Regions from separate parts of the Pseudocitrobacter sp. 2023LY-00077 genome, predicted to be linked through region 2. Evidence: predicted binding sites of a transcription regulator. Region 2 holds the regulator's gene; the other holds the start of a gene.
The links. Region 2 encodes PurR, which represses purine synthesis genes. Its sites were predicted from a motif close to CANGCAAACGTTTGCNTG; they were not measured.
Positions count from the first base shown of each region.

Region 1: purE (5-(carboxyamino)imidazole ribonucleotide mutase) is a predicted target of PurR. The motif match lies at 2,539-2,556, and genes of this name have one in related genera.

Region 1 is NZ_JBSPEI010000006.1:247,682-255,257, forward strand. It holds gene mnmH (tRNA 2-selenouridine(34) synthase MnmH) at 1-792, opposite strand, end outside; gene purK (5-(carboxyamino)imidazole ribonucleotide synthase) at 894-1,961, opposite strand; gene purE (5-(carboxyamino)imidazole ribonucleotide mutase) at 1,958-2,467, opposite strand; gene ACWWFX_RS10425 (DUF4019 domain-containing protein) at 2,627-3,415, opposite strand; gene lpxH (UDP-2,3-diacylglucosamine diphosphatase) at 3,689-4,411, opposite strand; gene ppiB (peptidylprolyl isomerase B) at 4,414-4,908, opposite strand; gene cysS (cysteine--tRNA ligase) at 5,093-6,484, shown strand; gene ACWWFX_RS10445 (metal-dependent hydrolase) at 6,606-7,127, opposite strand; gene ACWWFX_RS10450 (substrate-binding domain-containing protein) at 7,203-7,576, opposite strand, start outside.
Region 2 is NZ_JBSPEI010000008.1:76,967-84,542, forward strand. It holds gene cfa (cyclopropane fatty acyl phospholipid synthase) at 1-221, opposite strand, end outside; gene punC (purine nucleoside transporter PunC) at 519-1,703, opposite strand; gene punR (DNA-binding transcriptional activator PunR) at 1,812-2,744, shown strand; gene purR (HTH-type transcriptional repressor PurR) at 2,741-3,766, opposite strand; gene cydH (cytochrome bd-I oxidase subunit CydH) at 4,061-4,150, shown strand; gene ACWWFX_RS12170 (MFS transporter) at 4,312-5,478, shown strand; gene sodB (superoxide dismutase [Fe]) at 5,517-6,098, opposite strand; gene ACWWFX_RS12180 (C40 family peptidase) at 6,221-7,078, opposite strand; gene ACWWFX_RS12185 (Grx4 family monothiol glutaredoxin) at 7,418-7,576, shown strand, end outside.

The DNA.
Region 1 (7,576 bases), on a different contig from region 2:
GTCAATAAATGCCTGATGCATATGCGTAAAGTACTCTTCACGCAGACGTTCAAGGCGCAGCTCAAACGGATCGTCCACCACCGCAATCGGTGATTGCGCCATGCGTTCGCGCAGGCACTCCGGCAAATGATTTGCGCCAATCATATGCCCCTCATCTTCCAGCACCCAGCGCACGTTTTCCTGCTCGTGACTGCGCTGAAGCAGCGCGCTGGCCAGATGGTTTTCAAACGTTGCTTGCGGATATTGCGCATCCAGCGTACGGCCAAAGGATGAACCGCGATGATGGGCAAGCCCTTCCAGGTCGATACCAAAAGGTTGATGGCGTACCAGCGGTGTTTTACCGTTTCCGGTACAGCCGCCAATCAAAATAATGGGATGCTGAACCAGCGCTTCGGTTGCCTGAATCGCCGCCTGGCGCAGCATCTTGTAGCCACCGACAACCAACGGATAATCGACGCCGCTCTCTTTTAACCACGCCTGCACGATGTGCGAACGCTGGCCGCCACGGGCGCAGCAAAGATAGCCGCGTGGAAAACGGGCACAGGCTGCCCGCCACGCATCAATGCGCTGTTGACGCGTCTCGCCGGATACGAGTTGATGGCCCAGCGCTAAAGCCGCGTCAGCACCCTGGCGTTTGTAACAGGTACCGACCGCAGCACGCTCGTCATCGTTCATCAACGGCAGGTTGATTGCCGCAGGCAAAGAGCCTTGCTGAAACTCGACGGGAGCGCGAACGTCAATGATGGGGGTACCGGCTGTCAAAATGGCCCGGTAATCCGTCCCATTATTCATGGGCAAATCCTTCTGTAAAAATCGGGAGGGAAACTCGGACGGGATTCTACGCTTGTGACGAGAGCCGGGGAAGGGGAGGATCGTTCCCCGGCACGTTAGGCTTAAGCCAGTTTTGACTGCGCCCAGCTAATTCCGCTGGCGTACTCCGGCGGCAACAGCGGGGTAAGCGCTTCAAGCGTTGCGCTTAAACGCCCGGTATCGCTGTCGTTCAGGTTGAGATGACCCACTTTACGGCCTGGGCGAACCTCTTTATCGTACCAGTGCAGATGCACCAGCGGCAGCTTCAGCCAGTCGTAGTTCAGATCGCTGCCAATCAGATTGACCATCACTGATGGGCTGTTGACCACCGGCGGCGGCAGCGGCAAATCGGTTATAGCGCGCAGATGCAATTCGAACTGGCTGATAGACGCCCCGTTTTGCGTCCAGTGACCGCTGTTATGTACGCGCGGAGCCAGCTCGTTAATCAGCAATCCGGCAGGCGTAATGAAGCACTCCATCGCCATCACGCCCACGTAGTTCAGCTCGTGCATAATCGCTGACAGCATGCTTTCGGCCTGATCCTGCTGCTGCGCGTTCGCCTGAGGGAAAGCCACGCTCATGCGCAGAATGCCATCCTGATGCAGGTTGTGGGTCAGCGGATAGAACACGGTGCTGCCATCGTGGGCTCGCGCGCCAACCAGTGAGACTTCACCGGAGAAATTGATACCCTGCTCAACGATACATTCGCCGTAACACTCTTGCGGCAATTGTGCGGTTTCATCTGCGCGCAAACGCCACTGACCGCGACCATCGTAACCGCCGGTGCGGCGCTTCACGATCGCAAGCTCCCCCAGACGGTCAAAGACGGCGGGCCACTGGCTTGGTTCTGCCAGCAGTTGCCACGGCGCGGTTGGCAGGTTGAGTTTGTCGAACAGCTGCTTTTGCGTCAGACGATCGGCAATAATCGGGAATACGTCGCGGTTAACGAATGCCGGATGCAGCGCCAGCTCGCGGGTTAACGCGGTTTCCGGCCAGCGTTCGATTTCAGCGGTGATCACGCTCTGGTGGAACGGCACGGCTTCCGGTGAGGCTTCCAGCCCAACGGGCCACACGGCGATACCCAGCGGCTCGCCAGCCTGACGCAGCATGCGCCCCAGCTGGCCGTTACCCAATACGCAAACCTGCTTCATGCGTCACCCCGCGGGTCCGGGTTTTCCAGCACTTCATCGGTTTGCGCGCGGCGCCATTCCGCCAGGCGTTGATGCAGTTCGGCATCGTGCTGGGCAAGAATTTGCGCGGCCAGCAGGGCGGCGTTAGCGGCACCGGCTTTACCAATCGCCAGCGTTCCGACCGGTATACCGCGCGGCATTTGTACGATGGAATAGAGACTATCGACGCCGCTCAGGGCAGCGCTTTGTACCGGCACACCCAGCACCGGCACTAAGGTTTTAGCCGCAATCATGCCCGGCAGATGCGCCGCACCGCCAGCGCCTGCAATGATCACCTGATAACCGTTCTCTTCGGCGCTTTCGGCGAAGCTGAACAGTTTATCGGGCGTGCGGTGGGCGGAGACCACTTCGACATGATGAGGAACATTCAGGATATCAAGAACTTCGGTAGCAAACTGCATGGTAGCCCAGTCGCTTTTGGACCCCATCACGATAGCGATACGTGCCGGATTATTGCGGGAAGACATACGTCTTAAAACTCCTGTGGGTGTGCTGCACACGACGTTGTAGGCCACAGAGAATAGCATGGAAAAGAGGGGAGGAAAACGATTGCGTTGAGTGGCTCAACACTCACTCTTTAAGCCGGGTATAAGCTCAATACCCGGCTGGTTAAAGGATTTAGCCTGTCATTGGGGGGAGGCCGTATAGCTATAGCCCGCGAGTTTTACACCGTTCTCAGTTTCTTCAAAATTGAACTCTTCTTCAACTGCAGGATATTGACTAAATGAAGAGTGGTACTTTAGTGAGTCCAGTGATGGTTTACCTGATTTAGTAGAAAATAATACACTTCTTTTATAAAGTTTTGCGCTTCCACTATTGTAAGTGCCTAAGTCAGATTTGGATTTTTCCAGCACTTTCGTTAAATCTTCTTCTGATATCTTATCTTTAAATGCAGACGAAGTGGCAGTATATATTTCATGATACTGCGAAGCAGCTAACTGTGTTCTGAACTGTGCGATTACAGCTTTTTCTTCTGCTAATTCCAATGGTTTTTCAGGAGATGCTTCATAGTGGTATCCTGCTAATTTTATAACGTCATCTGTTTCTTCAAAACTGAATACTTCCTCTACTGACGTATATTTACCGAATGAAGAATGGTAATACAGGCGAGTAATCGATGAACCATCTGTATTCACCGTCGTACTTTTTTTATAAAACTCCCCACTTTCGTTGTTGTAACTGCCTAAGTGGGATTTAGCCTTTTCCAGGAATGTCGTTAAATCTTTTTCTGATGTTGTATTTTTAAAGGCTGAAGAGGCGTCAGCGTATATATCATGATATTGGGCGGCAGCTAGTTGTGTGTGGAATTGTGCTATTGCTGCTTTTTCTTCAGATGATTCTGAAGGTTCGCATCCTGTAAGCGTGAAGAGTAGGCCGATAATGATTATCGATTGTCTAAGATATCTTTTATTCATGATGATCTCTTGTGGTATTGTTTTTTTCTATGAGTTAAATATAAAAGCTAAATGGTACCACCACCCAATGATAAATCTACAGCATCGCTCTTTCAATAGCACAAATGGTCACGATATTATTCAGGATGTATTTTCTTAATTAATATTTGCGATATTATCAATGCACGAGGTGAATAATGATGATGTGGGAATGAAATGTTGATGGGGATTTATTATTGCCAGCATCTGGCGAGATCTAACACAAGATAAACAAGCGGAATACTTTTACGCCGTTCAAAAAGGAAAACGCAGCAATTCAACATCTTCAGCCGTCACTTTCACCATCGACCCTTCCGTATGCCACGCACCCAGTACCACGCGATACGCAGGTTCGCCGTTAGCGCTCAACGTATGCACATCCGGGCGATGCGTGTGCCCGTGAATCAGCCACTGCACGTGGTGCTTTTCCATCACATCCACAACGGCCTGCGGGTTCACATCCATAATTTCCATCGATTTATGGCGGTTGGCGGCTTTGCTGTCGGCGCGCATGCGGGCGGCAATTTTCTGGCGGATAAACAGCGGCAGTGCCAGAAAGACTTTCTGGATCCACGGCGTATGCACTTTGGCGCGAAACGCCTGATAGCCTGCGTCATCAATGCAAAGCGTGTCGCCATGCAGAATCAACAGCGGGCGACCGTACAGCTCAAGGCGTTGTTCTTCTGGCAGCAGCGTCATGCCGCTTTCCCGGGCAAAGCGTTTGCCGAGCAGGAAATCACGATTACCGTGAATGAAATAACAGGGAACGCCGGAATCGACCAGCGCTTTTATGGCGCGGGCAATTTGCTGGTGCAGGGGATTCGGGTCGTCGTCACCAATCCAGGCTTCGAAGAGATCGCCGAGAATATAGAGCGCATCGGCGCGGCGCGCTTCACCGGCTAAAAAACGCAGAAAACCGGCGGTGATCGCCGGTTCTTCTGTTTGCAGGTGCAAATCTGCAATAAAGAGTGTCGCCACGATTACTCGCTGACGGTCACGCTTTCGATAACAACGTCTTCTTTCGGAACGTCCTGGTGCATGCCGCTGCGGCCCGTGGCGACAGCTTTGATTTTATCAACCACGTCCATACCTTCGACGACTTCTGCGAATACGCAGTAGCCCCAACCCTGCAGGCTTTCGCCGGAGAAGTTCAGGAAGTCGTTGTCAGCCACGTTGATGAAGAACTGCGCGGTTGCGGAGTGCGGAGCCTGAGTACGCGCCATTGCCAGCGTGCCACGGGTGTTTTTCAGACCATTGTTGGCTTCGTTTTTGATAGCCTCTTTGGTCGCTTTCTGATTCATGCCCGGCTCAAAGCCGCCGCCCTGAATCATAAAGCCGTTGATTACACGGTGGAAAATCGTGTTGTTGTAGAAACCTTCGCGGCAGTAGTCCAGGAAGTTTTTAACTGTTTCCGGCGCTTTGTCATCAAAAGTTTTGATTACGATATCGCCGTGATTAGTGTGGAAAGTAACCATTTCTGCATCCTGTTCCGTTATAGTGGTGCGTTAACTCGCGTGCGAGTCGTATATAGGCGCCTGTTATAGCATAACCGCGAGGTTCGATCACCTTGCAATGTGTGCTGCTTCAGAGTTGAATTAAAGGTAGAATACGCCGTTTCAGGCGCAAGCCCAGATCACACACGTCAACATGGAATTATCGATGCTAAAAATCTTCAATACAATGACCCGCCAAAAAGAGGAATTTAAGCCTATTCACGCCGGTGAAGTCGGCATGTACGTGTGTGGAATTACCGTTTACGATCTCTGTCATATCGGTCATGGACGCACCTTTGTTTCCTTTGACGTGGTTGCCCGTTACCTGCGTTTTCTTGGCTACAAGCTGAAATACGTCCGCAATATCACTGATATCGACGACAAAATCATCAAACGCGCCAATGAAAACGGCGAAAGCTTTGTGCAACTGGTTGATCGCATGATTGTCGAAATGCATAAAGATTTCGATGCGCTGAACATTCTGCGCCCGGATGCCGAACCGCGCGCGACGCACCATATTCATGAAATCATCGAGATTACTGAACGTCTGATTGAACGCGGTCATGCGTATGTCGCCGACAGCGGCGACGTGATGTTCTCCGTGCCGACCGATCCGAACTACGGCAAACTGTCGCGTCAGGATCTGGAGCAGTTGCAGGCCGGTGCGCGCGTCGAAGTCGCGGAAGTGAAACGTAACCCGATGGACTTCGTACTGTGGAAAATGTCGAAAGCGGGCGAGCCGAGCTGGCCGTCGCCGTGGGGCGAAGGCCGTCCGGGCTGGCACATTGAATGTTCCGCGATGAACTGCAAACAGCTGGGGCATCATTTTGATATCCACGGCGGCGGTTCTGACCTGATGTTCCCGCATCACGAAAACGAAATCGCGCAGTCTACCTGTGCGCACGACGGCGAATACGTTAACTACTGGATGCACTCCGGGATGGTGATGGTTGACCGCGAGAAGATGTCAAAATCGCTGGGCAACTTCTTTACCGTGCGTGACGTGCTGAAGTATTACGACGCGGAAACCGTACGTTACTTCCTGATGTCCGGCCACTATCGCAGCCAGCTGAACTACAGCGAAGACAACCTGAAGCAGGCGCGCTCCGCGCTGGAGCGTCTCTACACGGCGCTGCGCGGCACGTCGGCCACGGATGTTGAATTCGTTCGCAGTGCGCAGTATGTCGATCGCTTTAAAGAGGCGATGGACGACGATTTCAACACCCCGGTGGCTTACGCTGTGCTGTTTGATTTGGCGAAAGAAGTGAACAACGCCAAACAGGCTGGCAACAGTGAAGAAGCGAATGCGGCGGCAACCTGTTTGCGTAAACTTGCCGCTGTGCTGGGCCTGCTGGAGCAGGATCCCGAAGCGTTCCTGCAAAGTGGTGCTCAGGCGGATGACGGCGAAGTCGCGGAAATCGAAGCCCTGATTCAGCAGCGTCTCGACGCGCGTAAAGCGAAAGACTGGGCTGCGGCGGATGCGGCGCGTGACCGTCTGAATGAGATGGGTATCGTGCTGGAAGATGGCCCGCAGGGGACGACGTGGCGTCGTAAGTAACCCCTCACCCTAACCCTCTCCCATCGGGAGAGGGGACCGATTGTGTCAATGTTTAAGTGAGTGCGGTTTTATCCCTCTCCCTGTGGGAGAGGGCCGGGGTGAGGGCATCAGCGCGCATTCATCAACGCCTTTGCCACCACAATATTCCCATCAACACCACGCCCGGCAGCCACACCCACAACAACTCCGAAAAAATCACCTGATGCCCGTACGGCGTGGTGTAACTCGACAGCGCAAAAGGCGCGACTTTTATTACCTGCCATGGCGCAAAGAAGCGTTCGTCCGACCACGGCCACAGCCAGCCAACACCTTTACCGCCCGTTGTCACTGAATCCAGCAGACTGTGCGATAGCAGCGATACGGTCAGAAAGAGCCAGCAGCGAATCAACCCGGCCCGGAACCACCGTCGGCCAATCAGTACGCAAAGTAGCGGAACCACAAAAGCGAAAAGCAGGGAATGGGTAAACCCGCGATGACCAAAAGCATTGCCGTAAGCCACGCCAAACTTAAATGCCAGCACGTCAGCGTCGGGGAGCATGGCGAGCACAACGCCGGTAAACAGTAATCGAGGCGGGATGACTCTGCTGCCAAGGCCTAAGCCCAGGCACAGCGGAACGGCGGCGTGTGTGATAACGGTTGGCATGGCGAAACATTCCCGGAGAAATCAGGAGAATATAGCAGCAAACGGGCGCAGTAAGGCCCGCGCACAATTCTGAAATTACGCCGATTCGCGGGTAATCAATTGACCGGAAAGCGTAATTTTCTGCGTTTGCAGTTCTGGTTCTTTGAGCTTACGCAGCATTAAGCCCGCTGCCTGCCGCCCGGTCTCTTCGCTTGACGACGAGACATAGGTAAAAGAGGGGGAGGTGAGATTCACATTGAGCATATCTTCAAAGCCAATCAGCGCGACCTGCTGAGTCAAAAATACATCTTTCCCAACCGTGCGCCCAATCTGGTGAATGCCGTTTATGCTGCCAATCATCGCCGCAGGCGAGTGGCACAGCAGGGCGGTGATGGTGTTGTTTTTCTCCAGCAACTGACGTGTGACGAGGCTGGCTGCGTGGGTATCTTCGCTACAGCATGGCGTCGCCT
Region 2 (7,576 bases):
ATATCCAGACGCTCGCATTCCCACCAACCGTCCATATAGCTTTCGCCTAGCCCCAGAGAACCTTCCTGCAATACACGTTTAAAAAACTGGGGATTTTTGACCTGCAAGTCTGCGGGGGCGTTACCGTTAATTTCAATGCCTGCCCGGCTTAACAGTTCGTTGGTGATGCGGTACCAGTCATCATTCGGTACGCTAACTTCTTCTATACATGATGAGCTCATAGCTTCTCCATCCCGACCCGGTGATCAGAACCTTAAAACAGCGTAGACGCTTTTTAGAGTTTGTGAGAAATCTCACGGAACTTCCGTGAGCCTGCTATCCGACGTAGCACAGAGGAAGGGAGATTACCCTTGCCGAAAAGACCATCCCTGGGGAACCGGGAGGCGTCCTGCTCCCGTTAACAAGTAATAACTATCGTAATTATGTGACACCGATTCAGTATAGGACGCAAAATCTACTGATTCAATCAAAAATCTTAGCAAACTAACTACGAGTTAATAACATTGATATTCATGACGTTAGGCACGAGAAGTTTCTTCAGCTGAATTTTCCTCTGCGCCAGCCTGCAACTTATAGCCAATCCCGGCGAGAACGACGGTGGCGACCATTACGCTGGTGGTGGCCAGCAGCGGGGCGGCAATCAATGAAGAAACCACCAGGCTTGCGAGGAAGCAAAGACCTAATTGCAGTGTATTCTGTAATGCTGCCGCGCGGCCTGTTGCCTGCGGGAATGGACGCAGCGCGCGCGCCACGACGATCGGGTAAATCGCGCCGTTAGCCATTGCCATCACGCAGAATGGAATCAGCAGCGCGGTGAGCGACACATGTGCGGTGAGGCCGACGCCCCAGGTGGCAAGTACGCTTACCGCAAACACCATTAGCAACCACGGTAGCAGTTTCCCGCCATCCCATTTTTGCAACGCGGCTCGGCAGCCATAACCGCCGACCAGGAACGCGATAGTCTGTGGGACGTAGCTCAGGCCAATCACCGTTGGGCTGTAGCCCATGGCATTGAGGATAAATGGCGAACCGGTCAGCCAGGCAAAGAAGCTGGCGGAGCAGGCGGCGTAGATAAGTACGTTGCCGCGATAGTCCTGACTGCGCAGGAGTTTCATAAAGGTTAGTTTGTTTTCACTGACCGCGTTCTTTTTATGTGCGGGTTTCAGGCGCAGGGCCGGAATCATCAACATAACGGTGATGATAAACAGGGTGGCAAAGATGGCCTGCCATTCAAAATGATGCAGGATCCAGCTTCCCAGTAACGGTGCCAGCGCCGGAGAAAGCCCGACCAGCGGCATGATGGTGGCGAAAATACGGTTAGTTCGCTGTGCTGGATAATAATCCGTCACCATAGCCTGCCAGGTCACTGCCGCAGCACAGACGCCTACGGCTTGTACAAAACGCAGAATCAGCAGGGTGGTGGCATCACGAACCCACAGCATACCCAGACAGCCAAAGGCGAAGATGGTCAGGCCAATCAGCAGAACAGGCTTGCGGCCATAACGATCTGAAAGCGGCCCCCAAAGCAGCTGCGCGAGAGCAAACCCGGCAAGAAACAGACTCAGGCTGGCGCTGACAGCCGCTGCCGGTGTTTGGAGATCGTTTTGAATCACGGCGAAGGCCGGAAGATACATATCGGTGGCCAAAAAGCCCAACACGCTCAGGCCGGCGAGCCAGACTAAAAATCCTTTCCCAGGTTGCATAAAAACGCCTTTTCTTGTTTTGGAAGAGGCTGAGAGTGTAGAGAGTGAAATCTCCCTTGTGAAACGCTAATATTTGCGTGTTGGTTTCAAAAAATTTGTGAGCAGAAAATGTGGTCTGAATATTCACTTGAAGTTGTGGATGCCGTTGCGCGGAATGGCAGCTTTAGTGGCGCGGCAAATGAGCTGCACCGTGTACCTTCTGCAATCAGTTATACGGTACGTCAACTGGAGGAGTGGCTGGCGGTTCCGCTGTTTGAACGTCGCCACCGGGATGTAGAATTAACCCCCGCCGGGGCATGGTTTTTGAAAGAGGGGCGCTCTGTTATCAAAAAAATGCAGATCACCCGTCAGCAGTGTCAGCAAATTGCTAATGGCTGGAGAGGGCAGTTGGCTATCGCGGTGGACAATATCGTAAAACCAGAGCGCACCCGACAGATGATTGTCGATTTTTATCGCCACTTCAGCGACGTTGAGCTGCTGGTGTATCAGGAAGTATTTAATGGCGTATGGGATGCACTGGCGGATGGGCGCGTTGAGTTAGCGATTGGCGCGACGCGCGCGATTCCCGTGGGGGGGCGCTATGCGTTTCGCGATATGGGCATGCTGAGCTGGCAGTGCGTGGTAGCTCGTTCGCATCCGCTGGCGCAGATGGCGGGGCCGCTCAGTGATGACGTGTTGCGCAACTGGCCGTCGCTGGTGCGCGAAGATACGTCACGTTCGTTACCTAAACGTACTACCTGGTTACTGGACAACCAGAAGCGGGTCGTTGTGCCTGACTGGGAATCGTCAGAAACCTGCTTATCCGCAGGATTATGCGTTGGCATGGTGCCAGAGCATTTTGCGCGACCGAAGATAGATAAAGGCGAATGGGTTGCTCTGGAACTGGAAAACCCGTTTCCCGATGCGGCCTGTTGCCTTACGTGGCAACAAAATGACAGTTCACCGGCGCTAAGCTGGTTACTCGAATATTTAGGGGACAGTGAAACGCTGAACAACGAATGGTTGCGAACGCCCGCAGCGAGCGTTCGCAAAGAGGCTTAACGACGATAGTCGCGGAACGGGCCGTCGGCCACGGAACGGCGTTCAATCAGGCGTGGGTGCACTTCAATGGACTGCGACTCTTCGCGTTTACTGACAATTCGGTCCATCAGCATATTGAAGGCGGTTTCCCCGAGGGAATCCTTCGGCTGGTGGATGGTGGTCAGAGCCGGGGTAAAGAAACGCGAGTTGCGCACGTTGTCGTAACCAATCAGCGAGATATCCTGCGGCACGCGCAGCCCCATTTCGTCTGCGGCGCACAACGCGCCCATCGCCATGACATCGCCACCACAGAAGATAGCGGTAGGGCGCGGATTCTGGGACAGTATTTGCTGCATCGCGCGATAGCCGGATTCCGGTTCGAAATCGCCCTGCACAATCCAGTTTTCCGGCACCTTGATCATCATCTCTTCCATGGCTTTCATAAAGCCAGCCAGACGACCTGCGCCGGTATTGCGCTCCAGCGGGCCTGGGATCACGCCAATTTCGCGATGCCCACGTTCCACCAGATAACGACCAGCCATATAGCCGCCTTCGAAGGCGTTATCGATAACTGAGTCGGTAAAGTCAGCTTTCGCTTCGCCCCAGTCCATAACCACCATCGGAATATGACGGTACTCTTCCAGCATCTGCAGCAGCGAATCCGGATATTCGGAACACATCACCAGCAGGCCGTCCACGCGCTTCTGCGCCATCATGGAAAGATACGCGCGCTGTTTCTCAAGATTGTTCCACGCATTACCGAGGATCAGGGTATAGCCTTTCTGGAAGCAGTTCTTCTCAACGGCTTCAATAATTTCTGCAAAGTAGGCAGCTTCGCTGCTGGTCGCCAACAAACCAATGGATTTGGTGTGATTGACCTTCAGGCTGCGGGCCACGGCGCTGGGAGAGTAGTGCAATTCTTTGATTGCCGCCCACACCGCTTCACGCGTCTCTTCGGCGACAAAACGTGTCTTGTTAATCACATGTGATACAGTTGTAGTGGAAACGTTTGCGCGCTTCGCTACATCTTTAATAGTTGCCATTCCATCTCACTCCAGACCCGGGCCTGCCCCTGATCGATTCAATACGAAAACGTTTGCCTTCACTCACCCTGGCGCAATGTTATGAATTGCGGTTCGCCGGGAAAACGACACAGGACGACAGGAGGGGGTCAATGGCCGATACACTTTTTAATAAGCGTCGAATTTTGTCTTATCTTTGACAAAAGTGGAAGCGCAAAATAGGTTATTGCGTGAAATCCGGGAAGATTTTTGCGAATAAGTGTGCAAAAATGACATAGCTCACTTTTGGTGTGGGGATAATAAGGAGAAAAATTGATGAGTACCGAACTGAAGATGTCAATTACCACCACGGTTATTACGCTGGCGCTGATCGTGGCTGCCGCGCTGACCGCCGTCCTGCATTAACCCATCCTAAAGGGAGAGGCTGCTCTCCCTCTCTGAGATTGTTATCAATTCAGCAAAAATATTTTGCTAATTTGTTCACTTCTGTTTTTTTGTGATTGATGTCATGCTTTTGCTATCTGTTGTCACGCCGCCCTGCGTTTGCGGCAAACCGGAGTCAAAGCATGAAAGTGAATTATCCCTTACTGGCGTTAGCCGTAGGCGCATTCGGGATAGGTACCACCGAATTTTCGCCGATGGGGCTATTACCCGTTATTGCCAAAGGGGTTGATGTCTCGATTCCTGCCGCAGGTATGTTGATCAGCGCCTACGCCGTAGGTGTCATGGTTGGCGCGCCGCTGATGACGCTGCTGCTCTCACATCGCGCACGCCGCAATGCCTTAATTTTCCTGATGGCGATTTTTACCCTGGGTAACGTCCTTTCTGCTATCGCCCCGGATTACACCACGCTGATGCTGTCACGCATTATAACCAGCCTCAACCACGGCGCGTTCTTTGGTCTGGGGTCGGTGGTTGCCGCAAGCGTGGTGCCAAAACATAAACAAGCCAGCGCGGTAGCGACCATGTTTATGGGGTTGACCATCGCCAATATCGGTGGCGTTCCGGCGGCCACGTGGCTTGGGGAGACCATCGGCTGGCGCATGTCGTTCCTGGCGACGGCAGGGCTGGGCGTAATTGCAATAATCGGCCTGTGGTTGTCGCTGCCGAAGGGCGGGGCGGGTGAGAAACCAGACGTGAAACGTGAACTGTCGGTGCTGGTACGCCCACAGGTATTGTCTGCGTTGCTCACGACCGTACTGGGCGCTGGGGCGATGTTCACGCTCTATACCTATATTTCTCCGGTTCTGCACACCATCACGAATGCGACGCCTGCCTTTATCACATTAATGCTGGTACTGATTGGCGTGGGCTTCTCAATCGGTAACTATCTTGGCGGTAAATTTGCTGACCGTTCAGTGAGCGGTACGCTGAAAGGTTTTCTGCTGCTGTTGATGCTGATTATGCTGGCGATCCCGTTCCTTGCGCGTACGGAAATCGGCGCGGCGTTCAGTATGGTGGTGTGGGGCGCGGCGACCTTTGCGGTGGTGCCACCGTTGCAGATGCGCGTAATGCGTGTTGCGCACGAAGCGCCGGGGCTCTCTTCTTCGGTCAATATTGGCGCGTTTAATCTCGGCAATGCGCTGGGTGCCGTAGCCGGTGGCGCGGTGATCTCCGGTGGACTGGGTTACAGCTTTGTGCCGGTAATGGGGGCGATTGTGGCAGGGTTTGCGCTGCTGCTGGTCTTCTTCAGCAGCCGTTCACAGGGTGAAGAGGCCGTGGTCAGCCAGTAACAAAAACGCAGAAGGGGATACCCTTCTGCGTCATTTCTTTATGCCGCCAGATTCTCAGCAACAAACTTCCAGTTTACCAGCGCCCAGAAGTGCTCCAGATAGCTCACGCGTGCATTGCGGTAATCAATATAGTAAGCGTGCTCCCACACATCTACCGTCAGCAGCGGTTTAGCATCCGTGGTCAACGGCGTACCCGCGTTAGAGGTAGAGACAATCGCCAGGCTGCCGTCGGCTTTTTTCACAAGCCAGGTCCAGCCAGAACCGAAGTTCTTCGCGGCTGCATCGCTGAACTGCGCTTTAAACTCAGCAAAGCTACCGAAAGCACGGTTGATGGCTTCTGCCACTTCACCGGTCGGTTCGCCACCGGCGTTCGGTGCCAGGCAGTGCCAGTAGAAGGTGTGGTTCCAGACCTGCGCTGCGTTGTTAAACACGCCGCCTTCAGAGGTGCGAATGATCTCTTCCAGCGATTTGCCTTCAAACGCCGTCCCTTTCACCATATTGTTCAGGTTGGTGACGTAAGTCTGGTGGTGTTTCCCATAATGATATTCGAGCGTCTCGGCAGAAATGTGCGGTGCCAGAGCGTCTTTGGCATACGGTAATGCAGGTAATTCGAACGACATTGCTACTCTCCTTTTTATAGTTAATATCCCCAGTAACCCTGTACTGAGTGTGGATAGAGTAGCAAATTAAAAGGTGTGATAAAAGAGAAGGTTACCCTGCCAGCAACGTGGCAGGGCAGGGGTTAGCGGATGGTTTTCGGCGTCATCACGCGGCGTGCGCCAACGTAGTGGCGATCCCAGTAGTCTTCACTGAGCGAGGTAATTTGAATATCGCGCCCGGTACGCGGAGACTGAATAAACTTCCCGCCGCCGATATAGACGCCAACGTGATCGGCGGTGCCACGGCCACGCGTGCGGAAGAACACTAAATCGCCGCTCTCCAGCTCACCACGGTCAATCGCACGGGCATCGCGCAGGTGGTACATTTCATTAGCGGTACGTGGGATCCGGAATTTCACCAGATCTTTATACGCGTAATACACCAGACCGCTGCAATCAAAACCGGTGCGCGGAGAGGTGCCGCCCCAGCGATAAGGTTTGCCAATCTGGTCCATCAATTTATTCATCGCGGTTTTTTGTGCTTTCTGCACGCGCGCCTTATGCGCTTCGGCGATAGTTAACGGTTTGCTCTCCACCGTGCTGGTGGTACAGGATTTCTTATGGCCTTTCCGGACCACGCATTTGGTGGTGACGTTTGCCGCTGCGGTTTTCATCGCGCTGCTTTTGCTGCGGCGCGTAGTGGCCGTCTTCGTGGTACTGGCAGTGCGCGCGGTGCGGGATGATTTGCTGGCGGTAGAGGCAATTTTTTTACTTGCCGTCGCCTTAGTGGTGGTTTTTTTACTGGTTGAGGCGGTGGACTTCTTCTTGCTGCTGCTTTTGCTGACGGTATTTTTCTTCTTCCGTTCGCTTCCTTTGGCGGAAAGCGATTTTTGCGCCGCCGTGGCTTTCGTGTGACCGGAAGCGTGCGAGAGCGGCGAGAATGCTAATGATGAAAACAGCAAAGCACAGAGCGTGATCGACATTTTTTTTATTCGCGCCACTGAGCAATCCTCTGAGTATGGAGGCATAAAATTCATGCCTGGGTATGATTTACAAAACTCATCAATTCTAATCCATATAAACCAATAAAGTTAATAGCGATTTTGTATCTAAAATAGTGTTTCGTTAGCAAGTGCAAAAAAAAACAGCAATCGAAATACAATCAGCCAAAAAATGCACAGTTTTTTTGGCTGCGGGCTGCTAAAGTGACATTTCGAAGGCATCTTCTGCGCTCAGACGGTAAAATAGTAAAGAGTGAATAAAATGTTATTTTCCGTCTGAGGTCTGAAACGCTACAATGTCAGACTACATGTGGTATTCGAAGTTAAGGAAGTAAGACAATGAGCACAACTGTTGAAACAATCCAACGTCAGATCGCCGAGAACCCCATCCTGCTGTACATGAAGGGTTCCCCGAAACTGCCAAGCTGCGGTTTTTCCGCACAAGCTGTCCAGGCGCTCTCTGCCTGTGGCGAACGTTTTGCTTACGTAGATATTCTG